DNA from 2 places in the Neobacillus sp. BP17 genome. Region 2 is predicted to be linked to the other one. Evidence: a T-box and tRNA genes for the amino acid it is inferred to sense, from the RefSeq annotation. Region 2 holds a T-box; the other holds one or more tRNA genes.
What was found. A T-box is a leader RNA that pairs with one kind of tRNA and senses whether it is charged. The one in region 2 lies ahead of AC4QJR_RS20795 (glycine--tRNA ligase), so its partner is inferred to be a tRNA-Gly.
Positions count from the first base shown of each region.

Region 1: it encodes a tRNA-Gly, which carries the amino acid that the T-box ahead of AC4QJR_RS20795 (glycine--tRNA ligase) is inferred to sense. The anticodon was not compared.

Region 1 covers NZ_CM184198.1:523,872-538,627, reverse strand. Annotated here, with positions in the region: gene AC4QJR_RS02630 (ribonuclease J) at 1-1,497, shown strand, start outside; gene AC4QJR_RS02625 (response regulator) at 1,580-2,098, opposite strand; gene desA (Delta(5) desaturase DesA) at 2,190-3,224, opposite strand; gene AC4QJR_RS02615 (DEAD/DEAH box helicase) at 3,541-4,986, shown strand; gene sleB (spore cortex-lytic enzyme) at 5,233-5,952, shown strand; tRNA gene AC4QJR_RS02605 (tRNA-Ile) at 6,010-6,083, opposite strand; tRNA gene AC4QJR_RS02600 (tRNA-Gly) at 6,088-6,161, opposite strand; tRNA gene AC4QJR_RS02595 (tRNA-Gln) at 6,182-6,256, opposite strand; tRNA gene AC4QJR_RS02590 (tRNA-His) at 6,272-6,347, opposite strand; tRNA gene AC4QJR_RS02585 (tRNA-Asp) at 6,393-6,469, opposite strand; tRNA gene AC4QJR_RS02580 (tRNA-Met) at 6,505-6,578, opposite strand; tRNA gene AC4QJR_RS02575 (tRNA-Ser) at 6,600-6,692, opposite strand; tRNA gene AC4QJR_RS02570 (tRNA-Met) at 6,714-6,790, opposite strand; tRNA gene AC4QJR_RS02565 (tRNA-Glu) at 6,923-6,997, opposite strand; rRNA gene rrf (5S ribosomal RNA) at 7,037-7,153, opposite strand; rRNA gene AC4QJR_RS02555 (23S ribosomal RNA) at 7,338-10,273, opposite strand; rRNA gene AC4QJR_RS02550 (16S ribosomal RNA) at 10,429-11,966, opposite strand; gene AC4QJR_RS02545 (LacI family DNA-binding transcriptional regulator) at 12,476-13,441, shown strand; gene AC4QJR_RS02540 (Cof-type HAD-IIB family hydrolase) at 13,640-14,452, shown strand; gene add (adenosine deaminase) at 14,695-14,756, opposite strand, start outside.
Region 2 covers NZ_CM184198.1:4,240,343-4,256,178, reverse strand. Annotated here, with positions in the region: gene AC4QJR_RS20825 (HD family phosphohydrolase) at 1-1,216, shown strand, start outside; gene ybeY (rRNA maturation RNase YbeY) at 1,213-1,683, shown strand; gene AC4QJR_RS20815 (diacylglycerol kinase family protein) at 1,667-2,047, shown strand; gene era (GTPase Era) at 2,314-3,237, shown strand; gene AC4QJR_RS20805 (YqzL family protein) at 3,393-3,536, shown strand; gene recO (DNA repair protein RecO) at 3,571-4,323, shown strand; T-box leader at 4,374-4,559, shown strand; gene AC4QJR_RS20795 (glycine--tRNA ligase) at 4,625-6,007, shown strand; gene ccpN (transcriptional regulator CcpN) at 6,127-6,747, shown strand; gene AC4QJR_RS20785 (pyruvate, water dikinase regulatory protein) at 6,781-7,590, shown strand; gene dnaG (DNA primase) at 8,189-9,997, shown strand; gene rpoD (RNA polymerase sigma factor RpoD) at 10,040-11,170, shown strand; gene AC4QJR_RS20770 (acyl-CoA dehydrogenase family protein) at 11,549-12,688, shown strand; gene cccA (cytochrome c550) at 12,885-13,250, shown strand; gene AC4QJR_RS20760 (tRNA (adenine(22)-N(1))-methyltransferase) at 13,660-14,379, shown strand; gene AC4QJR_RS20755 (Nif3-like dinuclear metal center hexameric protein) at 14,366-15,481, shown strand; gene AC4QJR_RS20750 (4-hydroxy-3-methylbut-2-enyl diphosphate reductase) at 15,531-15,836, opposite strand, start outside.

The DNA.
Region 1 (14,756 bases), 2.0 Mb from region 2:
GTAGAAAATCAGGAGAAAATCCGTGCTTTGATTGTCACTCATGGACATGAGGACCATATTGGCGGGATTCCGTATATATTAAGAAAATTGAACGTTCCTATTTACGCTACCCGCTTTACTTTGGGCCTGATTGAATTAAAAATTGACGAACACAGGTTGAATGGCAACACGAAACTAGTGACGATTGATTCAGATTCCAAGCTTGAGTTTGGAGAAACAACCGTTTCCTTCTTCAGAGTAAGTCACAGTATCCCAGATTGTCTCGGCATTGTTTTTCATACTCCTGAGGGGAATGTCGTTCATACTGGGGACTTCAAATTTGATTTAACACCGGTGAATAATCAACATTCTGATATTCATAAGATGGCTGATATTGGTGAGCAAGGTGTCTTAGTTTTAATATCAGAAAGTACCAATGCCGAGCGTAAAGGGCTAACGCCATCCGAGCAAATGATTGGTGGCACTTTAGATGAAGCCTTCATGAAAGCAGAAGGAAAAATCTTTATATCTACGTTTGCCTCGAATGTAAATCGTGTCCAGCAGGTCGTCGCCTCTGCCATAAAATCTAATCGAAAGATCGCCCTGCTTGGCCGTAGTATGGTAAATGTCGTTTCTGTTGCGATAGAGCGCGGGTATTTAAACATGCCAGAGGGAATGCTTATCGAAGCACGGGATGTTGACCAACTGGCGCCGGAAAAGGTTGCCATCCTATGTACTGGAAGTCAGGGGGAACCTATGGCCGCCCTTGCGCGACTGGCAAGCGGAAACTACCGGGATGTTTCCATTTATCCTGGGGATACAGTTATCTTAGCTGCCTCCCCCATACCGGGCAATGAAAAATATGTGTCGAGAATCATCGACAACTTATTTCAACTAGGCGCTAAAGTGATCTATGGCTCGGGTAGTTCAACGGGCATGCACGTTTCAGGGCACGGTTATCAGGAAGATTTAAAGCTCATGCTTACCTTAATGAAACCAACCTATTTTATTCCGATTCATGGTGAATATCGAATGCTGCATCATCACCAGATGTTAGCAGAGTCTGTGGGCGTAGAAAAGGGAAATACATTTATTATTAAAAATGGTGATGTGGTTGATATCGAAAATTCAGTTGCACGTCAGACCCGGTCCATTCCAGCTGGGGATACGTATGTTGACGGGATGGGCGTTGGCGATGTTGGGGACATTGTGCTCAGGGACCGGAGGCAGCTTTCTGAAGATGGAATGCTCGTAATTGTGATTACCATTAGTAAAGGAGACCGGAAGATCATTTCTGGGCCTGACACGATTACCCGCGGGTTCGTCTATGCCCGTGACTCAGACCAGCTCCTCAAAGAGATTAACCGCCTTACTAAGAAAACCATTAATGACCTCCAAACTGAAAATATCCGCCAATGGAATGTCATGAAACAAAACATCAAGAAAAGCGTCGGACAATACGTATTCGCCCAAACAAAAAGAAAACCGATGATTCTCCCTATTATAATTGAAATATGAAAAAGGGTGTCAGGCACCATGTGAAAAAATTTCACATGGTGCCTGACACCCAATGTTTTAATTGTTTTAATTACCTTCATTTTTAACCTGTTGGTAATTTTATTTTATCTAGTATAGTGGTGAGATAGTTTTTGACTGTGTTGATTTTTGTATGTTCTTTGAGGTGGTGTTGGCGGATTACTTCCATATCTTGTTTTTGGTCAATGGAGTCTTCATCAATTAGTTCGGCGTTATAAATTTTATCCCCGTTATAAATGCTGCGAATGGAATTGGCTAGTTCATCACTAGGGCTATCCTTCAATAAAAACCCACTTACCTCCGCCCGTAATGCACGACGATAATATCCACTTCGCGCAAAGGTAGTTAGGATAATCACCTTGCAGCCAAATGACTTTAATGCTTCTGCTGCCTCTAGCCCACTCATTTCAGGCATCTCTATATCCATAATACAAACATCAGGCTGAAGTTGATGCACTAGTGAAAGCGCCTCTTCCCCATTGCTCGCCTGACCGACCACTTCCATATCTTCTTCCAAATTCAAGAGAGAACCCATTGCTCCAAGCAGCAGTTCCTGATCCTCTGCAATAACGATTCGAATCATGTAAGCTCTCTCCTTATCCGGCAGTTGTTATGTAAATAACAACTCCCCTTAATGAAAGGGAGCTAGCCTGTTATAATGGGACCCTTAGTTGTTAAATTTCCGGTTTCACTTGTTGGACAGTGAACTTTTTCTTTGCTAAAACTCTAACTTCTTTAAAGGTTACAAAGTTTTTTTGTTCTTCATCCCATAAACGGAAGCGAAGAGACTTTAAGCTTGTAGCAAGGGTAATTGTTGGAACCTTTTGTAATGGAGGCGTGTTTTTATGTGCCTCTTCCAATTTATAGTTAGGTACTCTTGGGCTTAAATGGTGCACATGATGAAAGCCAATATTTCCAGTTAACCATTGCAATACTTTTGGAAGTTTATAGAATGAACTTCCTTCTACTGCCGCTTTCACATATTCCCACTCTTTATCTTCTTCAAAGTAAGAATCCTCAAACGTATGCTGTACGTAGAACAGCCATACACCTAATGCGCCTGAAATCATGAAAATTGAGCCTTCAACTAAGAGAAATGACTGCCATCCGATAGCCAAACAAAGCAAACTGATTAAGGCTACAATGAGAATATTGATTAAATATGTGTTATTACGTTCTTTTCTTTTTGCACCTTTACGATTAAAACGATTCTTAAGAAGGAACACATAAATCGGACCCAACCCAAGCATTACCAAGGGATTGCGATAAAAGCGATAAGCCAAACGAAGTTTTAGTGGTGCTGCTAAATATTCATCTACTGTTAATGTCCAAATATCTCCTGTACCTCGTTTATCCAAGTTCCCACTTGTAGCGTGGTGAACGGCATGTTCATATCCCCATTTATCGAACGGGAAGATCGTTAGTACCCCCATCATCGTGCCAACGATTCGATTCGTGCGCCGGCTTTTAAAAAAGGAATAATGGGTGCAATCATGAAAGATGATAAATATCCTTGTGAGAAATCCTGCAGCAAGGATGATTGGTACGAGTGCTAACCAATAGGAAACGGATAGGCTCAAATAGCCAAGGTACCATAAGGCAATAAATGGTACGACCGTATTAATAATCTGCCATACGCTTTCTTTTGTCGTTGATTTTTCAAAGGGAGCCACTTGTTTTTTTAGAGTCTTCGTATTTTGTAAGGTCATTTTTTGAATTCCCTTCCTTCTTCGTGTCGTTATATCAAAGTATAGAGAAACAAGTTTGTCCTTGTTAGTAGCAGGTGTCATGTGCAGGATATGACAAATGTCACATTACAATAATATTTTTCAGCAAATTGGTGCCTGACACCAGATATACCAACACTTCTGGTGTCAGGCACTTTTTTTGAAATAATTTTAAAAATTATTTTGGTTGAATGGTGTATATCCAGTATAATGGAGCGTATTCAGTTTATGCATATGATATTTCTTCGCGAGAAATCCTAAAGGTAAGCCGGATAATACTAATAAATGAGGTTAATACATGAGTAAAGTAAGTTTTGCGGATTATCATTTAAGTGACGAAATCACAAGAGCACTGACCATTTTAAAATATGACACACCTACCGAGGTCCAAACCGAGGTCATTCCCTTGGCATTGAAGAATCAAGATCTGGTTGTAAAATCGCAAACGGGCAGCGGTAAGACGGCTTCCTTCGCGATCCCTGTTTGCAACATGATTAACTGGGAAGAAAGAAAGCCACAAGCATTAATTCTTACCCCAACGAGAGAACTTGCGGTTCAAGTACGCGAGGATATCACGAATATTGGCAGGTTTAAACGGATTAAGGCCATGGCCGTTTATGGGAAAGAACCATTTTCAAAGCAAAAAGAAGAACTGCAGCAGAAAACGCATGTCGTCGTCGGAACACCCGGACGTGTCATGGATCATATTGACAGAGAAACACTCATTTTAGACGATATTAAGTATCTAATTATCGATGAAGCAGATGAAATGCTTAATATGGGCTTTATTGACGAAGTCGAAGCGATCATAAAAGAACTTCCTTCCAACCGAGTCACCATGGTCTTCTCGGCTACCTTACCGGAGGATATTGAAAACCTCTGCCATAAATATATGAAAAATCCATTTAATATCGAAATTGCATCAACCGGGGTCACGACAGATACGATTGAACATCTGTTAATCGAGGTTAAAGAAGAAGACAAACTTTCTCTGCTAAAAGATGTAACAGTTGTCGAAAATCCAGATAGCTGTCTTATCTTTTGCAGGACAAAGGAACATGTCGATACCGTTTATTCCGAATTGGAAGAATCGAATTATTCTTGCGAACGACTTCATGGCGGATTAGAACAACAAGATCGATTTGCGGTAATGGATGGCTTCAAGATGGGAAATTTCCGCTACCTCATCGCCACAGATGTGGCCGCACGCGGAATTGATATTGATAATGTCACCCTCGTCATCAACTATGACGTCCCAATGGAAAAAGAAAGCTATGTCCACCGCACTGGAAGAACCGGTCGAGCCGGCAATAAAGGAAAAGCGATTACTTTTGCCACACCATTTGAAGGGAAATTTGTTCGGGCGATTGAGCGCTATATTGGCTTTGAGATTCCGAAAGTTGAGGCTCCAAAACCAACTGAAGTTGCAAAAGGAAGAGACGCATTTGTAGAAAAAAGCGGCGGCCGCCGTGTCGTCAGAAATAATAAAACGGCTCGGATTAACCAAGGTATCATGAAGCTTCATTTCAACGGTGGAAAAAAGAAGAAGATGCGCGCAGTCGATTTTGTTGGGACGATCGCAAAAATCCCTGGTGTCACAGCCGAGGATATTGGCATTATCACCATCCAGGATCAAATGACCTATGTTGATATTTTGAATGGCAAAGGCGCACTCGTCTTACAAGCAATGGAGAATGCCACCATTAAGGGTAAGAAAATTAAAGTTAGCAAAGCCCTAAAATAACATTTTACTTAGAGCGATTATCCATGATAATCGTTCTTTTCATTTGTACCCTAACATAAAATGCCCTCTGTTCTGGTATGCAGTAGTTGCTCCTAATTTAGTTGTTACTGGCTCTGTTGCGAGACAATATGATCGTATTTCTAGTAATTTGGATACCGCTATCGGACGGTATTCTTTTTCTCATCTTACATAAAAGGATAATTTTTGAAGAAAATAACGGTATTACTGTTCTTAGGAGGCAATATTTTGCTAGAAAAAGCTTTCATTAAGACACGGCTGATTTTTATTGTACTTTTTGTTGTATTCATCACCACTAGTGAACAAAGTAATGACGTATTAGCATTTACAAGTCAAGTGCTCCAAAGGGGTTCATCAGGAGAAGATGTTATTGAGTTGCAGTCACGACTCAAATATAACGGCTTTTATACAAGTAATATTGATGGTGTATTTGGCTGGAATACCTATTGGGCCGTACGGAATTTTCAAGACCAATTTGGTCTTCCAGTAGATGGAGTTGTAGGAGCTAAAACAAAGGCAGCAATTGTGAAAGCAACAAAGTATGAAAAAACTAATTCATCAGGTAACAATTCTGCTAATGTCACAGGTAATTTCTCACAAAATGATATTCAATTGATGTCAAATGCTGTTTACGGGGAATCACGTGGCGAGGAATACACAGGGCAAGTCGCTGTTGCAGCAGTTATCCTAAATCGGGTCAGCCACTCATCGTTTCCAGATACAGTTGCAGGTGTCATCTATCAACCAGGAGCGTTTACTGCCGTGGCAGATGGACAAATTAATTTAACACCCAATGAGACTGCGAAAAAAGCAGTTATGGATGCCATCAACGGCTGGGATCCTAGTGGCGGAGCCATATATTATTTTAATCCTGATACCGCGACAAGTGGTTGGATATGGAGTCGGCCACAAATCAAAAGGATTGGTAAACATATTTTTTGTAAATAGTGAATGTAAAAAAAACGACTTAGAAGTTGTAAGAAACTTCTAAGTCGTTTTTTTTGATGGGCCTAAATGGACTCGAACCATCGACCTCACGCTTATCAGGCGTGCGCTCTAACCAGCTGAGCTATAGGCCCATATTGGAGCGGGTGATGAGAATCGAACTCACAACATCAGCTTGGAAGGCTGAGGTTTTACCACTAAACTACACCCGCATTATCAAAAATAAGAAAAATGGCTGGGCTAGCTGGATTTGAACCAACGCATGTCGCAGTCAAAGTGCGATGCCTTACCGCTTGGCTATAGCCCAATATTATAAAATCAATGGGGCGACTGATGGGAATCGAACCCACGAATGTCGGAACCACAATCCGATGCGTTAACCACTTCGCCACAATCGCCAAAATAATCTATATATTAATAGTAGGAAACCTACTAGAAAAAAATGGCGGTCTGGACGGGACTCGAACCCGCGACCTCCTGCGTGACAGGCAGGCATTCTAACCAACTGAACTACCAGACCAGAGTTTTTTCAAGCAATGCTTGAAAATAACTTAATTGCGGGGACAGGATTTGAACCTGCGACCTTCGGGTTATGAGCCCGACGAGCTACCGGACTGCTCCACCCCGCGACGATAATATATTAAAAATAATGGAGGAGGAAGAGGGATTCGAACCCCCGCGCGGTATGACCCGCCTGTCGGTTTTCAAGACCGATCCCTTCAGCCAAACTTGGGTATTCCTCCAGATATTAATAAATAATTGATTGGTAGCGGCGGAGGGGATCGAACCCCCGACCTTACGGGTATGAACCGTACGCTCTAGCCAGCTGAGCTACACCGCCAAAGAACAAACATAATCATGGTGGAGGATGACGGGATCGAACCGCCGACCCTCTGCTTGTAAGGCAGATGCTCTCCCAGCTGAGCTAATCCTCTAAAATAATGAAAGTTATTTTCACTAGCATGAAAAACTTTGGTGACCCCTACGGGATTCGAACCCGTGTTACCTCCGTGAAAGGGAGGTGTCTTAACCACTTGACCAAGGGGCCATATTAAATATTGACGAAAAAAATAACCCAAAAGGGCTAGCCTGGCAACGTCCTACTCTCACAGGGACGCGTGTCCCAACTACCATCGGCGCTGAGAAGCTTAACTTCCGTGTTCGGTATGGGAACGGGTGTGACCTTCTCGCCATTACTGCCAGACTATATGAGGTTTTATTCCCTCAAAACTAGATAATTGACAATCATCATATATACTTTGTATTGTCCAGCTACGGCTCCTAACTTCTCGGCCGTTTCGATCTGTCCCTACAAATCCAAAACCGAGATTTGCAGTGCCAGTTCTCCAACGTCTGTCGAAGTTGAACAGTCGCCTTCGCTTTTCGTATTGGTTAAGTCCTCGAACGATTAGTATCAGTCAGCTCCACATGTTACCACGCTTCCACCTCTGACCTATCAACCTGATCATCTTTCAGGGTTCTTACTAGCTTGCGCTATGGGAAATCTCATCTTGAGGGGGGCTTCATGCTTAGATGCTTTCAGCACTTATCCCGTCCGCACATAGCTACCCAGCGATGCTCTTGGCAGAACAACTGGTACACCAGCGGTACGTCCATCCCGGTCCTCTCGTACTAAGGACAGCTCCTCTCAAATTTCCTGCGCCCACGACGGATAGGGACCGAACTGTCTCACGACGTTCTGAACCCAGCTCGCGTACCGCTTTAATGGGCGAACAGCCCAACCCTTGGGACCGACTACAGCCCCAGGATGCGATGAGCCGACATCGAGGTGCCAAACCTCCCCGTCGATGTGGACTCTTGGGGGAGATAAGCCTGTTATCCCCGGGGTAGCTTTTATCCGTTGAGCGATGGCCCTTCCATGCGGAACCACCGGATCACTAAGCCCGACTTTCGTCCCTGCTCGACTTGTAGGTCTCGCAGTCAAGCTCCCTTGTGCCTTTACACTCTGCGAATGATTTCCAACCATTCTGAGGGAACCTTTGGGCGCCTCCGTTACTTTTTAGGAGGCGACCGCCCCAGTCAAACTGCCCACCTGACACTGTCTCCCACCCCGATGAGGGGTGCGGGTTAGAATTTCAATACAGCCAGGGTAGTATCCCACCGACGCCTCCACCGAAGCTAGCGCTCCGGCTTCTCAGGCTCCTACCTATCCTGTACAAGCTGTACCAAAATTCAATATCAGGCTACAGTAAAGCTCCACGGGGTCTTTCCGTCCTGTCGCGGGTAACCTGCATCTTCACAGGTACTATAATTTCACCGAGTCTCTCGTTGAGACAGTGCCCAGATCGTTACGCCTTTCGTGCGGGTCGGAACTTACCCGACAAGGAATTTCGCTACCTTAGGACCGTTATAGTTACGGCCGCCGTTTACTGGGGCTTCGATTCAGAGCTTCGCGTGAGCTAACCCCTCCTCTTAACCTTCCAGCACCGGGCAGGCGTCAGCCCCTATACTTCGCCTTGCGGCTTCGCAGAGACCTGTGTTTTTGCTAAACAGTCGCCTGGGCCTATTCACTGCGGCTCTTCGAGGCTATTCACCTCAAAAAGCACCCCTTCTCCCGAAGTTACGGGGTCATTTTGCCGAGTTCCTTAACGAGAGTTCTCTCGCTCACCTTAGGATTCTCTCCTCGCCTACCTGTGTCGGTTTGCGGTACGGGCACCTTTTATCTCGCTAGAGGCTTTTCTTGGCAGTGTGGAATCAGGAACTTCGGTACTAAATTTCCCTCGCTGTCACAGCTCAGCCTTATATGAGAGGCGGATTTGCCTGCCTCTCAGCCTAACTGCTTAGACGCGCATATCCAACAGCGCGCTTACCCTATCCTCCTGCGTCCCCCCATTGCTCAAACGATAAAGAGGTGGTACAGGAATATCAACCTGTTATCCATCGCCTACGCCTTTCGGCCTCGGCTTAGGTCCCGACTAACCCTGAGCGGACGAGCCTTCCTCAGGAAACCTTAGGCATTCGGTGGATGAGATTCTCACTCATCTTTCGCTACTCATACCGGCATTCTCACTTCTAAGCGCTCCACCAGTCCTTACGGTCTAGCTTCAACGCCCTTAGAACGCTCTCCTACCACTGACATCATAGATGTCAATCCACAGCTTCGGTGATACGTTTAGCCCCGGTACATTTTCGGCGCAGAGTCACTCGACCAGTGAGCTATTACGCACTCTTTAAATGGTGGCTGCTTCTAAGCCAACATCCTGGTTGTCTAAGCAACTCCACATCCTTTTCCACTTAACGTATACTTTGGGACCTTAGCTGGTGGTCTGGGCTGTTTCCCTTTTGACTACGGATCTTATCACTCGCAGTCTGACTCCCACGGATAAGTCTTTGGCATTCGGAGTTTGTCTGAATTCGGTAACCCGATGAGGGCCCCTAGTCCAAACAGTGCTCTACCTCCAAGACTCTTACTACGTGAGGCTAGCCCTAAAGCTATTTCGGAGAGAACCAGCTATCTCCAAGTTCGATTGGAATTTCTCCGCTACCCACACCTCATCCCCGCACTTTTCAACGTGCGTGGGTTCGGGCCTCCATCCAGTGTTACCTGGACTTCACCCTGGACATGGGTAGATCACCTGGTTTCGGGTCTACGACCACATACTCATACGCCCTATTCAGACTCGCTTTCGCTGCGGCTCCGTCTCTTCAACTTAACCTTGCATGGGATCGTAACTCGCCGGTTCATTCTACAAAAGGCACGCCATCACCCATGAACGGGCTCTGACTACTTGTAGGCACACGGTTTCAGGAACTATTTCACTCCCCTTCCGGGGTGCTTTTCACCTTTCCCTCACGGTACTGGTTCACTATCGGTCACTAGGGAGTATTTAGCCTTGGGAGATGGTCCTCCCTGCTTCCGACCGGATTTCACGTGTCCGGCCGTACTCAGGATCCACTCAGGAGGGAACGAAGTTTCGACTACAGGGTTTTTACCTTCTCTGACGGACCTTTCCAGGTCGCTTCATCTACCCCGTTCCTTTGTAACTCCATGTTGAGTGTCCTACAACCCCAAGAGGCAAGCCTCTTGGTTTGGGCTATGTCCCGTTTCGCTCGCCGCTACTCAGGGAATCGCGTTTGCTTTCTCTTCCTCCGGGTACTTAGATGTTTCAGTTCCCCGGGTATGCCTTCCATACCCTATGTATTCAGGTAAAGATACTGTTCCATTACGAACAGTGGGTTTCCCCATTCGGAAATCTCCGGATCAAAGCTTACTTACAGCTCCCCGAAGCATATCGGTGTTAGTCCCGTCCTTCATCGGCTCCTAGTGCCAAGGCATTCACCGTGCGCCCTTTCTAACTTAACCTAAGTTAATATCAGAAGAACTTACTTGTTTATATGATGTCTTGTCAATTATTATCTAGTTTTCAAGGAACAAGTTTCGAGAGATAATTCTCTCAAAACTAAACAAATGCAGAAACGTCCTTTAATGAAGTATTTAGTACTTCATATTATCCTTAGAAAGGAGGTGATCCAGCCGCACCTTCCGATACGGCTACCTTGTTACGACTTCACCCCAATCATCTGTCCCACCTTAGGCGGCTGGCTCCTTACGGTTACCCCACCGACTTCGGGTGTTACAAACTCTCGTGGTGTGACGGGCGGTGTGTACAAGGCCCGGGAACGTATTCACCGCGGCATGCTGATCCGCGATTACTAGCGATTCCGGCTTCATGCAGGCGAGTTGCAGCCTGCAATCCGAACTGAGAATGGTTTTATGGGATTGGCTAAACCTCGCGGTCTTGCAGCCCTTTGTACCATCCATTGTAGCACGTGTGTAGCCCAGGTCATAAGGGGCATGATGATTTGACGTCATCCCCACCTTCCTCCGGTTTGTCACCGGCAGTCACCTTAGAGTGCCCAACTGAATGCTGGCAACTAAGATCAAGGGTTGCGCTCGTTGCGGGACTTAACCCAACATCTCACGACACGAGCTGACGACAACCATGCACCACCTGTCACTCTGTCCCCCGAAGGGGAAAGTCCTATCTCTAGGAGTGTCAGAGGATGTCAAGACCTGGTAAGGTTCTTCGCGTTGCTTCGAATTAAACCACATGCTCCACCGCTTGTGCGGGCCCCCGTCAATTCCTTTGAGTTTCAGCCTTGCGGCCGTACTCCCCAGGCGGAGTGCTTAATGCGTTAGCTGCAGCACTAAAGGGCGGAAACCCTCTAACACTTAGCACTCATCGTTTACGGCGTGGACTACCAGGGTATCTAATCCTGTTTGCTCCCCACGCTTTCGCGCCTCAGCGTCAGTTACAGACCAGAAAGCCGCCTTCGCCACTGGTGTTCCTCCACATCTCTACGCATTTCACCGCTACACGTGGAATTCCGCTTTCCTCTTCTGCACTCAAGTCCCCCAGTTTCCAATGACCCTCCACGGTTGAGCCGTGGGCTTTCACATCAGACTTAAAGGACCGCCTGCGCGCGCTTTACGCCCAATAATTCCGGACAACGCTTGCCACCTACGTATTACCGCGGCTGCTGGCACGTAGTTAGCCGTGGCTTTCTGGTTAGGTACCGTCAAGGTACCGGCAGTTACTCCGGTACTTGTTCTTCCCTAACAACAGAGCTTTACGACCCGAAGGCCTTCATCGCTCACGCGGCGTTGCTCCATCAGACTTTCGTCCATTGTGGAAGATTCCCTACTGCTGCCTCCCGTAGGAGTCTGGGCCGTGTCTCAGTCCCAGTGTGGCCGATCACCCTCTCAGGTCGGCTACGCATCGTCGCCTTGGTGAGCCGTTACCTCACCAACTAGCTAATGCGCCGCGGGCCCATCTGTAAGTGTCAGCCGAAACCGACTTTCAGCTTTTCCTCATGAGAGGAAAAGGATTATCCGGTATTAGCACCGGTTTCCCGGTGTTATCCCAGTCTTACAGGCAGGTTGCCCACGTGTTACTCACCCGTCCGCCGCTAGACTCCGAAGAGTCTCGCTCGACTTGCATGTATTAGGCACGCCGCCAGCGTTCGTCCTGAGCCAGGATCAAACTCTCCAAGAAAGTTGATTAGCTCAATTGTTACGTTGGCTTAGCTTCACTTTTTTTGAAAGATTCACTAATAAAATTTTGTTGACGTTTCTGCTTTGTTTAGTTTTCAAAGAACTATTTTGTGACAGGTTTATAGTTTATCATCTCATCACCAGAAAGTCAAACATTATTTTTAAATAATATTTTTTCTGAATCAGCGAGATCTATCATATCAACCACATTAACTTTTGTCAACTGGTGAAGGATTATATTTCTAAGAAACATCTAAGTTTCATATACTGTTCCCTCATCAGATTTACTATATTACTATCATGTATCTTTAAAGTCAACTATTATTCTACAAAATATATTATTTTCTTTTATAAGATAACTATTCCATCATTAAAACATTGACTCAGCTCTAGTGCACCGCTGATTCTTTAATACACTTCGGTTATAATATAACATTATAAATTGAACAGAAAACGCGGGATCGCCATGCAGTTTACATGGTGTCAGGCACCGCTTAGGAAGGTAATGGAATGACAAATATTAAAGATTTGGCAAAGATGGCAGGCGTTTCTGTAACCACTGTTTCTCGAGTGTTGAATAATCATCCTTATGTAAGTGACGAAAAAAGGAATGCCGTTTTAGAGGCGATTAGGCGTAGTAATTACCAACAAAATATTAATGCCGTCCATTTAAGTACGGGCAAGACTTTTCTTGTAGGTGTGGTAGTTCCTTTTATCGATCACCTTTACTTTGCCCTATTAATGAAAGGAATCGCAAACGAAGCGTTAAAGCACAATTACAATTTGGTTATATTTCAGACTAACTACGTGGAAAGCCGAGAATTAGATGCATTACAAACGTTAAAACAAAAGCAGATTGATGCGTTAATTATTTGCTCGAGAATATCCACATGGAGCCAAATTGAAACGTATTTGCCTTTTGGACCAATCATTTTATGCGAGGATACCAGAGGAAAAAAAGTATCCTCCACATTTGTGGATCACTATAAAAGTTTCCTATTTGCATTAGATTACCTCTATCAAAAAGGTCACGAAAAAATTGGTTATTGCATTGGGCGTAAATCAGGTACTAATAGTAAAAACAGAGAATTAGCGTATAAGGATTTTTTAGAAACCAATCGTTTATCCTATAATCCTTCCTATATTTTTGAGGATTGTCTCCAATTCGAGGATGGAGAAAAGGTAGTGGAGCAGATTAGAAAGATGCCCCATCCACCAACAGCCTTATTGGTGACAAGCGATGATGTTGCAGCTGGGATTGTTACCTGTGCACAAAATCTAGGTGTTACTATACCAGATAATCTTGCACTTATCGGGTTCAACAATCAACCTATCGCAAAAACGATGAGTATCACAACGATTGAAATTCCACTTGAGGAGATGGGCAGGAAACTATTTTTACAAGGAATCCACAAATATGAGGAGATTTCCCAAGACGAAATCCCCGTAACATTAATTGAACGGAATACCGTTTGATTCTCGCGAATTGATTGTTTCTATCTTCTTCACTCTCCGTACCTAATTAAAAAAAATAGAAATTATTTTTTCAATCCCCTTGACCTGAAACGCGTTTCATAAACTATTCTGTTTTTGCAAGAACTCACAACATTAGGTCGGCGTTATCAGTATTTTCTGAGCGTAACGACCTGTTGTGATTAAATGGAGGGATAGAAAATGAAACAACCTATGGTGTTTTTTGATATTGACGGTACATTACTTAACGAGGATAAAGTGATTCCTGATTCCACAAAAAAAGCCGTTCGTTTACTTCAGGAAAAAGGAGTGCACACGGTAATTGCCACTGGTCGTGTTCCGAAGATGTTTTCTTGGATTCAAAAAGAATTGAATATTAGTTCTTTCATTTCCATGAACGGACAATATGTTGTATATGAAGGACAAGAAATTTATGCCAATCCAATTAATCCTGAGCTGCTTCAGTCGATTTCCACTTTGACAGCAAACAAAGGCCATGCCCTTGCCTACTGCAGCCACGATGATTTTAAAGTCAGCAAAGAAAACCATCCCTTTATTGAATCGAGTTTCGATTCATTAATGATGCCTTATCCTATAGTTGACGATTCATTTTATATAAATCGGCCAATATTTCAGGGACATCTTTACTGCAACCACGAGGACAAATATCAATACGACGACCATTTTCCTGATTTAGACTTCGTCAAGTGGCATGATTATGCTTATGATTTCCTGCCAAAGGGGGCCTCAAAAGCGGTTGGTATTCGCAAACTGCTTGAATTCGTAGATATTAATCACGAGAACTGTTTTGCATTCGGCGACGGTTTAAATGATTCGGAGATGTTATCCATGATTGGTACGGGGATCGCTATGGGCAATGGGGTTCCTGAAGCAAAGGCCGCAGCCGATCTAATTACCACAACATCTTCTAAACATGGGATTCTCAATGGTCTCATCCAGGTCGGCCTTTTAGAAAAAGACGCAGCCGCGGAATATGTAAACGAAGCAATATAACCATTGAAGAAGGATGGTTCTTAAAATGTTAGACCTTCATTTAATCAACGTCTGTCAGACGCAAATCGTCCTCTACTAATAAAATTTTCATTCTATTATCTCCTTCACGATTGATTTTATAAGAATTAAAATCATCTCTAGGAACCCAATCTAGCATCACAATCTTAAAGTTTACTTAAAAAAGACAAAAAGGGTGTCAGGCACCATGTGAACATGGTGCCTGACACCCTTCATTCTACTTTTCATCCAGTTATATACTTCTTCAGCATTTCTTTTGTTTCGTAGTCGGCAAAGCTTGCTTCCA
Region 2 (15,836 bases):
GGACTTGTTATTATTTGGGATAATATTCATCCTTACGATACTTATAATGAAAATCATCAGCATGCTGCAAATTTTTAATTATGCTGGAATTGGCTATTTATTCCCTGCTGCTTTAGGAGGGATGTTAATTAAAATATTAATTGATGAAAAGTTAGCCACGCTAATGTCTATTATCATGGCGGTTTGCGGCAGTATTTTATTTAATGAAGGGGTTACGGGGACTTTAAATTTTTCAGAGGGTATCTATATCCTATTCAGTTCCTTGGCGGGTATCCTATTTTTAAGTAAACTTAATCAACGGTCGAAAATCTTTCAGGCAGGCTCCTTTGCCGCACTCGTAAACCTGTTAACTATCTTAGCGTTAATGTATTTGCCGAATGGGCAATTTACTGGAATTGAGTATGGATATTATCTAATTACAGCCCTTGTTTCAGGAATAGGTTCAGCGGTACTAACTATTGGACTCCTTCCTTTTTTTGAGGCGAGTTTCGGAATCTTATCAACGATGAGGCTAATCGAACTTTCTAATCCCAACCATCCATTGCTTAGAAAAATTTTAATGGAAGCACCAGGTACATATCATCATAGTGTGATGGTCGCTAATTTAGCGGAATCTGCTTGTGAAGCAATTGGAGCGAATGGTCTTTTAGCGAGAGTAGGAAGTTATTATCATGATATTGGAAAAACAAAGCGCCCGAATTTTTATATTGAAAATCAGATGCATCTTGAGAATCCACATGATCGCCTCCCGCCAGATAAAAGCGCGAATATTATTATCGCACATGTAACAGATGGATCTTCTATTTTGAAAAAATACAATATGCCCAAGGAAATTATTGATATTGCCGAGCAGCATCATGGAACTACCTTGCTAAAATTCTTTTACCACAAAGCAGCCCAAGCTGATACTGAAGTTAAGGAAGAAGATTATCGATATCCTGGACCTAAGGCACAAACAAAAGAGTCTGCAGTAGTTGGGATTGCTGATAGTGTAGAAGCGGCTGTTCGCTCTTTATCCCAGCCTACGCCTGAATTAATTGAGTCACTAGTTAAGAAAATTGTTGCGGATCGTCTTCAAGATGGACAATTAAACGAATGTGATCTCACTATGAGAGAAATTGAAACGGTTTCTGAAGCGTTATGTGAAACTTTAAAAGGGATTTTTCACTCCAGAATTGAGTATCCAGAAATGATAAAGAAGGTGAAGCAAGCATGACATTACTAATTGATTGTATTGATGAAACTGAAACACTTACAGAAGAACAAATGCTTGAAATCGAACGGGTAATTAACTTTGCCGCAAAAAAACAGGATGTGGAAGAGCATAGTGAGGTTTCTGTCACATTTGTTTCAAACGAAAGAATTCAAGAAATAAATCGAGAATACCGGGATAAAGACAAGCCAACAGATGTTATCTCGTTTGCGATGGAAGAACTAGGGGAAGGTGAAATGGAATTTGTAGGAGCCGATATGCCTCGGGTTTTGGGTGATATCATTATCTCTGTTCCAAAAGCAATCGAGCAGGCAGAAGAATATGGGCATTCTTTTTTACGTGAACTTGGTTTTCTAGCTGTACATGGATTCTTGCATCTCCTGGGTTATGATCACATGACGGCAGAAGAGGAGAAAGAAATGTTTACATTGCAGAAGGATATTTTAGACGAATATGGACTCAAACGCTAAACCGGCACAGTATGGGTTTTTAAGGTCATTTTCGTTTGCATTTGCGGGGATTGCAACTGCCCTGAGGGGCGAGAGGAATATGCGCTTCCATTTTTTTAGTTCGATTGTTGTTTTACTTATTTCTTTTTATTTTTCAATTACTAAATTTGAATGGTTATTCATCCTTATGGCAATTGGAGGAATGTTTGCGCTGGAAATAGTGAATACAGCTATCGAAAGAGTAGTAGATCTCGTTACAGGAGAATATCATTCCTTGGCAAAACAGGCGAAAGATTTGGCGGCTGGCGCCGTCTTTGTATATGCCGTTCTTTCATTTGTCATTGGGATTGTGATCTTTTTACCTTATATTCTAGAGTTATTTTAGATAGTTAGAATAGGGGATTCGACGAAATTTGAAATCGAATAATGAATTCGGTAAAATGACTCTACAGCGAAAAAAAGTGGACTCGCTAATTTATGAGAAAATTCTAATTTTTTAATTTTTTTCATCTATATGTAATGATTTTCAATGGATTTTGAGGTAAAATAAAGGAACAGCAGACATCTGCTGGAAGGGAAGAACACGAGTGAATATCGAACACCTAATTGAAGAAGCAACAGTATGTGTTACTGTAACATCGGAGGATCTCCATGTTAAATAATGAGAACTCCAGCAAAGGTTATAAGTCAGGTTTTATTTCTATAATTGGCCGGCCTAATGTCGGGAAATCTACGTTTCTAAATCGGGTGATTGGCCAAAAAATCGCGATCATGAGTGATAAAGCGCAAACCACTCGTAACAAAATCCAAGGCGTGTTAACAGTAAATGATGCACAGATGATCTTTATTGATACGCCAGGAATTCATAAACCAAAGCACAAATTAGGCGATTTTATGATGAAGGTAGCAGTGAATACGCTTAAAGAAGTAGACTTGATTTTGTTTATGGTGAATGCCGAAGAAGGGTTTGGCCGTGGCGAAGAATTTATCCTTGAAAAGTTTCAAACCGTTAATACGCCAATTTTTCTTGTCATTAATAAAATTGATCAAGTTCATCCAGATAAATTATTGCCAATTATTGAATCATATCAAGAAAAATATCCATTTAAAGAAATTGTCCCCATCTCAGCGCTTGAAGGTAATAATGTCGAAAGATTGCTCGAGCAGATTAAGTCTTTCTTGCCAGAGGGACCACAATACTATCCAGCAGACCAAGTGACAGATCACCCGGAACGTTTTATTATTACAGAGCTTATCAGGGAGAAAGCCCTTCACTTAACAAGAGAAGAAATTCCACACTCACTTGCTGTTGTTCTTGACAAAATGGAGCAACGAGAGGGTAAGGACATGATCGATGTCATGGCAACCGTAATTGTTGAACGTGATTCCCAAAAAGGAATCATAATTGGAAAGCAAGGAAGTATGTTAAAAGAAATTGGGAAGCGTGCACGGGCAGATATAGAAAATCTTTTAGGGTCTAAGGTGTATTTAGAGTTATGGGTAAAAGTTCAAAAAGACTGGCGTAATAAGATGTCCCAGCTTCGAGATTATGGTTTTAACGAAGATGAATATTAATTAACCCTAACTAAAGTATTACTGTTTATTTCAAATTATGCATGGACAACATTAACAAATATTTCGTCTTATGATTTTTGCGCTGGCAGGCTATGATAATTGTAAGGTTTGGGACCGAATAACAGCTAGTCTAAATATGAAAGGTGGGGTTTTCGATGATGGATTTTACGTGGAAAGTATTCCTCCAAACAGGTAATATTGACACATATCTTCTCATTAAAGAACTAGAGAAGGAAAACCAGGAAATACCCGGAAATCTGAATGATGAGCTAGCACAAATCGATTTTCCCGTTTCATAAGTTTGTCTTCGTGCTACTTTAGAAGGTGACAATAATGCTTCAGAAGTGTGAAGGCATTGTTATTAGAACAACTGATTATAGTGAAACAAATAAAATTGTAACAATATATACTAGGGAATGGGGAAAGGTTGGAGTCATGGCTCGTGGTGCAAAAAAGCCTAACAGCCGCCTTTCCTCCATCACACAGCTTTTTACACATGGTTATTTTCTAATTGCAAGAGGGTCTGGTTTAGGCAGCCTGCAGCAGGGAGAAACGGCTACATCATTACGGTCGATTGGTGAAGACATTTTTTTAACTGCTTATGCTAGTTATATTGTCGAATTAACGGATAAGTGCTCGGATGAAAAGAAACCAAATCCTTTTCATTTTGAGTTGCTTTTTCAAACATTAAATTACTTAAATGAAGGTTATGACCCAGATATCCTCATGAATATTTATGAGATGAAAATGTTAAATGTGATGGGTTTGAACCCAATCTTAAATCAATGTTCCGTTTGCGGGAGTACAGACGGACATTTTTCTTTTTCGATTCGTGAAGGCGGGTTTCTCTGTCATCGATGTCTAGAAAAAGATCCTTATCATCTTAAACTATCTGCTGCTGCGGTTAAATTATTAAGGGTATTTTATTATTTTGATCTTTCAAGATTAGGGAATATTTCTGTTAAAGAAGAAACAAAAGCTGAACTTAAGAAGGTAATTACTGCCTATTATGAAGAGTATTCTGGTTTGCACCTTAAATCCAAGAAGTTTCTAAATTCCATGGATAAATTTCGCAATCTCTTATAATCGCCTAGTTGACAATGTTTGGAGTTTTCGCTATTATTTTCATTAATAAAATAATTGCAGTGATGGAGAAGAGTACTTAGTCATCCTCTATAAAAGCGAACCTAGGATAGTGTAAGCTAGGGTATAGAGAACTAACGAAGGCGTTCCTGAGCAATATTTGTGTTTATTAACACGATAAAAGAGGCTGCTTCTTAGCAGCAATTAGGGTGGAACCGCGGGTAACTCTCGTCCCTATGCTAATCTAGCATAGGAACGGGAGTTTTTTTGTTTGAATCAAATTTATTTTAAAGGAGCAATTTCTATGAATGTAACAATGGAACAAATCGTTTCACATGCCAAACACAGAGGATTTATTTTTCCTGGTTCAGAGATTTACGGAGGTCTTGCCAATACTTGGGATTACGGTCCGTTAGGTGTTGAATTTAAAAATAATATTAAGCAGGCATGGTGGAAAAAATTCGTCCAAGAGTCACCATATAATGTCGGTTTAGATGCGAGTATTTTAATGAACCCGCGTACTTGGGAAGCATCTGGCCATATTGGGAACTTCAATGATCCGATGATAGATTGTAAAAATTGTAAAGCACGTCATCGTGCCGATAAATTAATTGAAAATGCTCTCGATGAAAAAGGCATTGAAATGATTGTCGATGGCTTACCATTTGAAAAAATGGAAGAGTTGGTGAAAGAGCACAATATCGCTTGTCCAGATTGTGGCAGTCATGACTTTACTGGAATTCGCCAGTTCAACTTAATGTTTAAAACTTTTCAAGGAGTAACAGAATCAAGTACAAATGAAATTTTTCTTCGTCCTGAAACAGCCCAAGGTATCTTCGTTAATTTTAAAAATGTCCAGCGGACGATGAGAAAGAAAATGCCATTTGGTATTGCTCAAATTGGGAAGAGTTTCAGAAATGAAATTACTCCGGGTAATTTCACTTTCCGAACAAGAGAGTTTGAACAAATGGAACTTGAATTTTTCTGTAAGCCTGGTGAGGAGTTGAAATGGTTTGATTATTGGAAGCAATTTGCTGAACAATGGTTAATGTCATTAGGCCTTACAAAGGAAAATTTAAGACTTCGCGACCACTCTGAGGACGAATTGTCTCATTACAGTAATGCTACAACTGATTTTGAATTTAAGTTTCCGTTTGGCTGGGGCGAACTTTGGGGGGTTGCTTCAAGAACAGACTATGATTTGAAGCAGCATATGGAGTATTCTGGTGAGGACTTCCATTACCTCGATCCAGAAACAAATGAAAAGTTTGTTCCTTATTGTATTGAACCATCTTTAGGAGCAGACCGTGTTACTTTAGCATTCTTAATTGATGCTTATGATGAAGAACAGCTTGAAGATGGTACTTCTAGAACGGTCATGCATTTCCATCCTGCGTTAGCTCCCTATAAGGCAGCGGTTCTTCCGTTATCAAAGAAATTGTCAGAAGAAGCACGTGAAGTTTTCGCGACCCTGGCTAAACATTTTTCAGTTGATTATGACGAATCAGGATCGATTGGAAAACGCTATCGTCGGCATGATGAAATTGGTACTCCGTTTTGTATTACCTATGACTTCGACTCTAAAGAAGATAATATGGTTACAGTTCGTGACCGTGATACAATGGAGCAAAAGCGTATCTCGATACATGAACTAGTTAGCTTCTTGCAAGAAAAGATGATGTTTTAAGAGGAAACTCGCCAATTGGCGAGTTTTCTTAATAGATTCAATAGTATATAATATTTCTAATAAAGTAAGTATCTTGAGATAAAAACCTTTCTAAATGGGAAACTAAGGTGGTGTGAACAATCGAACTAACCAAACGGCAAGAACATATTTTGCAAATTGTAAAAGAAAACGGGCCTATCACAGGGGAACATATTGCAGAGCAACTAAGTTTGACTAGGGCGACCCTTAGACCGGATCTTGCCATTCTGACGATGGCAGGTTATTTAGATGCAAGGCCCCGTGTAGGTTATTTTTATACTGGGAAATCAGGGACACAGCTTTTAACCGAAAATTTACAAAAAATATACGTGAAGGAATATCAGTCTATCCCTGTTGTGGTGAATGAAAATATTTCCGTTTATGATGCCATCTGTACGATGTTCCTGGAAGATGTGGGAACCTTATTTGTAGTAGATCAAAACACCATTCTTGTTGGAGTATTATCAAGAAAGGATTTGCTCCGTGCTAGTATAGGGAAGCAAGAACTAACCACCATTCCTGTTAATATTATAATGACAAGAATGCCTAATATCACTATGTGTGAACGAGAAGATTTATTAATTGATATCGCTAAGAAATTAATTGAAAAACAAATCGATGCACTTCCAGTGGTTCGGAAAACAGAAAATGGATTTGAGGTTATCGGAAGAATAACCAAAACAAGTATTACCAAAGCGTTCGTCGCACTGGGTGATGAGTAACAAGATAATATGTTAAGGGGTTGTTGAGGGAGAATGAGTTCGCCAATTATTTATGTCGTATCCGATTCAGTGGGGGAAACAGCTGAATTAGTTACAAAAGCAGCAATAAGCCAATTCAATGGCTCAGGAATGATATTAAAACGATTCCCATATGTGGAAGATAAGGAACATATTGATGAAGTTCTTTCACTGGTTTTATTAGATAAAGCAATGGTTGCATTTACGCTGGTCAAACCTGAAATGCGTACATATATTAAAAATAGAACTGAACAGGAAGGGATTTTAGCTGTCGATCTAATTGGTCCAATTATGGATCAGATTCAACAGTTTAGTGGAAAAACACCTTTATGTGAACCAGGACTTGTTCGAAAATTGGATGAAGATTATTTTAAAAAAGTCGAAGCAATCGAATTTGCCGTTAAATATGATGATGGTCGTGACCCGAGAGGAATATTAAAAGCAGATATTGTATTAATAGGGGTTTCAAGGACTTCAAAAACACCACTTTCACAGTACTTAGCTCATAAAAGATTAAAGGTAGCAAATGTCCCGCTTGTACCAGAAGTGGATCCGCCAGAAGAACTCTATAGAGTTCCAATCGAGAAATGTTTTGGTTTGAAAATAAGTCCTGAAAAGTTAAACCATATCAGACGGGAACGGTTAATTTCTTTAGGCTTAAATGATAAGGCAAGTTATGCTACGCTCGACAGGATTAAAGCGGAATTAATCTTTTTTGAGAAAGTAGTACAGAAAATAAATTGCCCAGTTATTGATGTTACCAATAAAGCGGTAGAAGAAACAGCAAATGTTATCTTAAATTATTTTCATAAAGGGAGAGTCTAGCACATAATCATTTGATTATGTGTTTTCTACTGAGAGAAAGTGCAATAATAATGATAAAAAGTTATGGTAAAATGATAATAAATGTACTATAATAAAAAATTGTGATAAAAATATATCTTTTTAGGTTTAGACTTGCTTATGAACGAATAAACTATTTATTGTTAGATGTCAAGGGGACCCCCTAAAAAGAATTCGACATAACTCCTTTTGCAAAAGTTATTTCTTAAAGAAGGAATATGCGGAGTAATGTAGAATTAATACTTATGTAAACGGCAATTCGACTATTTATGCCGGTGTAGATTCATGCCCGGATTAAACGGAGATTGTCGAAATAGTGTTGGTGTTTAGTCCTCATATTCTTTTTGCTGCTTTCTACGTTCATCATATGAAAGAAGAAAACTCTACATATACAGACTGGAAATATGTTGATGTGCACAAGCAAGAAAAAGGGGGATTTATGGAAAGGAACCAAGACTTTTTCAAACAGAAGAGCGTGAAAAATTTAAGACAGAATTAAATTCCAAAAATTTTGTCGAATTTTGCAGGAATTAAGAGGGTGCCTGCCGAATACCTGATAGACCAAATGGAGTTGTTTTACATGGCAGAACGTATTGCCGAAGAAAAGATTAATCAAATTCGTCAGTCTGTTGATATTGTCGAAGTAATCAGCGATTATGTTCAACTGAAAAAACAGGGGCGAAATTACTTCGGATTATGTCCATTCCATGGAGAAAGCACCCCGTCATTTTCAGTATCTATTGATAAACAAATTTTCCATTGCTTTGGTTGCGGCGCTGGTGGTAATGTTTTTTCATTTCTAATGGAGCTAGAAGGGATCTCCTTCCAAGAAGCAGCCATAAAACTAGCTGCAAAGGCTAATATAGACCTTGAAATCAATTTGTCTGGCGGATATGGTGAGAAAAAGTTTTCGGAAGAGCACCAAGCATTTTTAGGTGCTCATGAGCTGTTACAGAAATTTTACCATCATTTGCTAGTTAATACAAAGGAAGGTCAACATGCTTTGGAATATTTGCTGCAGAGGGGATTCACTCGAGAATCAATAGATAAGTTTCAAATTGGGTATTCTTTAAATTCATGGGATTATGTTTTTAAGTTTCTTTCAAAAAGAGATTTTCCGCCTGAATGGATGGAGAAAGCCGGATTAATTATCAAACGCGAAAGAGATGGGACTTATTTCGATCGATTTAGGGATCGGATTATGTTTCCGATTTTTGACCGAAACGGCAATACGATTGCTTTTTCAGGAAGAACACTTGGGGCCGACGAGCCCAAATATTTAAATAGTCCTGAAACGCCAATCTTTAATAAAAGTAAAATTTTATACAATTACCATAATGCGAAGCCAAGTTTAAAAAAATCGCAATTTGCTGTTTTATTTGAGGGATTTGCTGATGTTATTTCTGCAAATCGCGCTGGTGTGGAAAATGGTATAGCCACGATGGGGACTTCCTTGACAGATGAACATATAGCCCTCTTACGGCAAAATGTCCAATCCGTAACCATTTGCTACGATTCTGATAAACCCGGAATTGAGGCAGCCTATCGTGCTGGAAACCATCTTAGTAATGGTGGATTTCAAGTAAAGGTTGCGATGATGCCAGATGGAATGGACCCAGATGAATATATTAAAAAGAATGGTCCCGAAAAATTCCGAAATGAGGTTATTAGTGCAAGTCTAACGTGGATGGCGTTCAAATTTCTTTACTTTCGCAGGGGGAAAAATCTGCAAATTGAAGGAGATAGACTTGCATATATCGAAGTGTTAATAAAGGAAATCAGCACTTTGAATAAAGCAGTTGAAAGGGATCACTATTTACGTCAACTTGCCGCTGAATTCTCACTTTCACTTGATGCTTTAAAACAGCAGCAAAAGGAGATATTCTTCGCAGAAAAAAGAAAATCAACTGGAAGTAAGCAAGCTGCAAATAAGCCTATTTTAGTCCCAAAGCAAGATAGCAAACTTAAGCCAAAGCATTATACAGCAGAGAGACGATTAATTGCTCACATGTTAAAGGATCGAGATGTGGCTTATAAGGTGCAGGATTTGTTACAGGGTAATACGTTTAATATTGATGAACATCAGGCAATAATAACCTATCTGTTAGCATTTTATGAAGAACATTTCCAGTCTGATTCAAGTGCGTTTTTGTCCTATATACAAGATGATAATCTCAGACGAATGGTTGCAAACATTGAAATGATGCCCATTAACGATGAGTTAACAAATCATGAATTAAGTGATTATATCAAACAGGTGTTGAATTATCAAAAATTGTTAAAGATAAAAGAAAAAGAAGTGGAACAAAAAGAAGCGGAGCGGCAAAGTGATTTTAGTAAAGCTGCTGCAATTGCAATGGAAATTCTTCAATTGCGTAAATCTCTATAGATTCCATTTTTACTGTCTTTGATTCTGGAAGGAGTGGGACATATGGCTGCTGAAAAATCAGCCCGTTCAAAAGAAGTGGAAAATGAATTCACTTTTGAACAAGTGAAAGACCAGTTAACGGTACTGGGGAAGAAAACCGGCGTCCTTGCCTATGATGATATTGCTGAGAAATTGGCTAACTATGAATTAGATTCTCACCAAATGGAAGAATTTTTTGAGTTCCTCGGTGACCAAGGTATTGAACTAGTTGGCGATAGTGAAGAGGAAGATCCAAATCCTAAGCAATTGGCAAAAGGTGATGATGATGAATTTGATTTAAACGATCTTAGCGTTCCTCCTGGAGTTAAGATTAATGATCCGGTTCGTATGTATCTAAAAGAAATCGGCCGGGTTGACCTGCTTTCCGCTGATGAAGAAAAAAAATTGGCTCTCCGTATTGAACAAGGTGATGAAGAAGCCAAGCGACGCCTTGCAGAGGCAAACCTAAGGCTGGTAGTAAGTATTGCCAAGCGTTATGTGGGCCGCGGAATGTTGTTCCTTGATTTAATCCAAGAAGGAAATATGGGATTAATTAAGGCCGTTGAAAAATTTGATTATCAAAAAGGTTTTAAATTCAGTACGTATGCAACCTGGTGGATTCGCCAAGCGATTACACGTGCAATTGCTGACCAGGCGAGGACGATTCGTATTCCTGTGCATATGGTTGAAACGATTAATAAATTAATCCGTGTTCAGCGTCAGTTACTTCAGGATCTTGGCCGTGAACCAACGCCAGAAGAAATTGGTGAAGATATGGATCTCACACCTGATAAGGTTAGAGAAATTTTGAAAATCGCCCAAGAGCCTGTATCACTTGAAACACCAATTGGTGAAGAAGATGATTCCCATCTAGGTGATTTTATTGAGGACCAAGATGCAACCTCTCCTTCAGAACATGCTGCTTATGAATTATTAAAAGAGCAGTTGGAAGATGTCCTAGATACACTTACTGACAGAGAAGAAAATGTCCTCCGCCTGCGTTTTGGACTGGATGATGGCCGAACTCGTACACTTGAAGAGGTTGGTAAAGTCTTCGGTGTTACACGGGAACGTATCCGTCAAATTGAAGCTAAGGCATTAAGGAAATTACGCCATCCTAGCCGCAGTAAGCGATTAAAAGATTTCTTAGAATAAAATTCATTAATAAATAGTTTACTTCATCATTTGAAGTAGGCTATTTTTTTTGCCAAGCATACGTAATATCATAAATGGAAATGTAAGCACTTTCTGTATTTGAATCCATTTTACTGAATTGTCTCTCATTTTGCAAATAGACATGAGAATTTCCTGACATGGTTTTTTATCTTTTACTTTTGTAAAAAAGAGATAGAATTTGTTTTCCATTAACAGGATAGTGAAATATTTTAGTTATCCGTTATCATTGATTGAATTTTTGTTATATCCATATAATAGAATATTTTTAAAAATTTTTAAGTATTGTGAAATAAAGATAATTCCTCTTATAATAGTAAAGAAAGCGCATTCATTTGGTTTTTGATAAGGGGGATGAACATGAATTTTGACTTAACTTCTGAGCAGGAAATGATAAAGAGAACAATGCGTCAATTTGCGGAAGAGGAAGTCGCACCAAGTGCGATTGAGCGAGACCGAAATAAACAATTTCCAGTAGAAATATTTAAAAAATTAGCTGAAATGGGCATTATGGGACTGCCTTTTCCTGAGGAATTCGGCGGGGGAGGAGCAGATACAGTCAGCTTTGCGATTGTAACCGAAGAGCTAAGCCGAGCATGCGGCTCGACAGGGATTACCTATTCTGCTCATATTTCTTTAGGAGGGGCACCACTAAATTTATTTGGCACCAAGGAGCAAAAGTTAAAATATCTAACTCCGATTTGTACTGGGGAATCATTTGGTGCGTTTGGGCTTACAGAGCCTAACGCTGGATCTGATGCTGGCGGGACTAGAACATCTGCACGTGAAGAAGACGGTATGTTTGTCATAAACGGAAATAAATGTTTTATTACAAATGCTAGTTATGCCAAGCACCTTTCGTTAACGGCCATTACAGGAGAAAAGGACGGAAAAAAAGAAATAAGTGCAATTATTGTTCCAACTAGTACAGATGGATTCTCTATTATTGATAACTATGAGAAAATGGGCCTGCATTCATCAAATACAACCGAATTAGTGTTAGAGGATGTACGAGTGCCTGTTGAGAACCTTTTAGGCAAGCGTGGAGAGGGCTTTAAACAGTTTTTAATAACGTTAGACGGTGGTCGTATAGGAATTGGTGCGATGGCTGTAGGAATTGCTCAGGGGGCTTATGAAAAAGCTTTAGCCTATGCAAAGGAAAGGAGACAGTTTGGGAAGTCTATTTCCTCTTTCCAAGCTATACAGTTTAAGCTTGCTGATATGGCCATGAAGATCGAATTGGCCCGGAATATGGTGTATAAGGCAGCCTGGTTAAAGGATCAAGGAAGACCATTTTCAAAGGAGTCAGCAATGTGTAAACTCTATGCATCAGAAATTTGCATGGAAGTGACTGACCAAGCTGTTCAAATTCATGGCGGTTATGGTTATATGAAAGAATATCATGTGGAGCGAATGATGAGAGATGCAAAGCTGCTTGAAATTGGCGAAGGTACTTCAGAGGTCCAAAGAATGGTCATTTCAAGGTTAATTGGATGTTAATAAGATAAAAGAGTGAAATATAGAACAGGCTAAATTAGAAAATTTTACAAATTTAGCCTGTTTTCTTTTTTTTATGAAGATTATAGTGATAAAATAAGTTTAGGGCTTTTCCTTCTGTTCTTTTTCGAGTAAAATAGTAGTTGTTTGCAGACTATTTTCATATTTACTGACGTTCGTACATAAGGGAGGTAATATCATGAAGCGAAATCCGGTTATTCCTTACGTTCTTATCATGGCTTTTGGAATTGTGCTGATGCTAATTTTGTCTTTCAAAGGTCTTGGTGATAGTAAAGAAATTGCGAAGGATAAAGGAGAAGGCACTGAGAAAACTGAGGTTGCCGCATCAAAGCCTGAGGACATTTACAAGCAATCTTGTATTGGCTGTCATGGCGATCAGTACCAAGGGGTTGTAGGACCATCACTTAAAGGTGTAGGCAGCAAGTATTCTAAAGAAGAAATTATGACCTTTGTAACAAAAGGTAAGGGTACAGGTATGCCAGCAGGACTTGTTCCAGAAGAACAAGCAGCTGCAATGGCAGACTGGTTAGCAACAATTAAATAATTAGAAAAGCGGAAGTGCCCGTTTAACTGCGTATGGACTGGAGCGCTTCGACTGAGATAAAGGAAACACGAAGAGCAATAGTGATTCGATGTTGACTTATCGTAGGGAGAAGAGCGAAGTCCACTAGCAGTTGGGCACTGGAGCTGGACAGTAATCTAAGTTCAGTGTTTAACTTTCGTATCTTTTAGAAAAGGTCCTTTGCATCTGTAAAGGACTTTTTTTATACTATAACGAAAAGCGGAAGTGCCTTGATCAGGGGCGACGGGCATAAGACGAGCCGGCGAGAAGGTTGTTCTTTAACCTTCTTGACGGATTGGCTTACGACCCCGAGCCCCTAGGCACTGGAGCTGGACAATTCTAAAAGTTCAATGTTTTGGATTTAATAATTTTTATTAAAGTGGTGGTATGATTGAATACAGATAAATTGTCAGCTAGGCTGGCAGCGGTTGCTAAATATGTTCCAAGTGGGGCGAGGGTTGCAGATATTGGCTCAGACCATGCATATTTACCTTGTTTCCTAGCGAAAAACAAAGGGATATCATTTGGAATTGCAGGTGAAGTTGCAGTAGGTCCATTTCAATTAGCTGAAAGAAATGTATTAGCAGAAGGATTGACGGATATCATTTCGGTGCGAATGGGTGATGGTCTAGAGGTTATTGAAGATGGAGAAGTCGATTGTATTACTATCGCTGGAATGGGCGGGGCTTTAATTGCGAGTATTTTAGAGAATGGTAAAGAAAAGTTAACCTCAGTCAAGCGCCTTGTCTTACAGCCCAATATTAATGCTATTTCCATTAGGCAATGGTTTATAGAAAATCATTGGGAGCTTATTGCGGAAGAAATACTTGAAGAAGATGGGAAAATATACGAGATATTAATCGGAGAAAAGGGCGACCCGTATAAGCCGTATAATAAAAATCAAGATTTAGGGCTATTAGTTGGACCTTTCCTTGTTGAAGAACTGGATGAGACTTTTAAGAAAAAATGGACGGCAGAACTGAATAACTGGAAACGTATATATAAGGCACTAGAATATGCAGCACAATCTCCTGAAACGGAAGATAAAAAGCAAGAAATCATTGGCAAAATTAAGCTTGTACAGGAGGTTTTAATGGATGAAAATTCCTAATGGCCATGAAGTCATTCAATTGATTGAACAGTTTTCACCAAAAGGATTGGCGATGGAGGGCGATAAGATTGGATTACAAGTCGGTCGTTTAAATAAAAAAGTAGAGCGAATCATGATTGCACTCGATGTCCTTGAAAATGTTATCGATGAGGCGATTGCAAAAGATGTCCAACTCATTATCGCTCATCATCCGATTATTTATCGTCCCCTTAAGAATTTATTAACGGAATCCGTTCAGGGGAAAATCATTGAAAAATTATTGAAACACGATATTGCTGTTTACGCAGCGCATACGAATCTTGACATAGCAACAGGCGGGGTAAATGATCTGCTTGCAGCAGCACTAGAGCTGGAAAGTACAGAGGTTCTAGTACCTACATTCGAAACTAATCTTAAGAAATTAGTTGTTTTTGTTCCAGTCAGTCATGCAGAGGATCTCAGGAAGGTTCTTGGAAATGCAGGTGCAGGATTTATTGGGAACTACAGCCATTGTTCATTTTCCGGAAGTGGTACGGGACGATTCTTACCAGGAGAAAATACGACTCCATTTCTTGGTGAAACAGGCCGTTTAGAAGAAGTAGATGAAGTGAGGATTGAGACGATTGTCCCAGAACCTATTCTTAAAAAGACAATAACGGCCATGATCAAAGCCCATCCATATGAAGAAGTGGCCTATGATGTCTATCCACTTGAAAACAAAGGAGAAGTACTCGGTCTTGGACGTATCGGAAAAGTTCCAGAAATGACATTAGAAGAATTTGCGGAAAAAGTTAAAAAGGCATTAGAAGTTTCTCATGTCCGAGTGGTTGGGGATTTGTCTTCAAAAGTTAAAAAGGTAGCTGTGTTAGGTGGAGATGGGAATAAATACTTTATGAATGCCAAGTTTCAAGGGGCAGATGTATATGTTACGGGGGATATTTATTATCACACCGCACATGATGCAATGATGCAAGGCTTGAATATGATTGATCCAGGTCATAATGTTGAAAAAGTAATGAAAAAAGGGTTAACAACAGTTCTACAGAAGATGTGCCATGATACAGGTTTTGAAGTGGAGATTTTTCCTTCTGCTGAAAATACCGATCCATTCCAATTTATATAAAAGAAAAGAACCGGTCATGTAGACTCGGTTCTTTCGATTATTTTTAGGTTTATAATTTTTTTACCTTTGGGAGAATTCTGCTCAGCTGAACTTTTTTGCGGCGGTCCCATGTAACTTCATTATTTGGATCAAATTGCTCCAGGAATGTAATAACTTCTTTTGTTATTGGTGTCGGAGTGGAAGCTCCTGATGTGACGGCAACGTTTTTCGCGTTTTTAATCCAATCAATTTCTAACTCGGTTATATCAGCAATTCGATACGCTTTTGTTCCGGCGATTTCTTCTGAAACTTGTGCAAGGCGATTGGAATTATTACTCTTCGGATCACCGACAACAATCGTTACATCTGCTTCTGT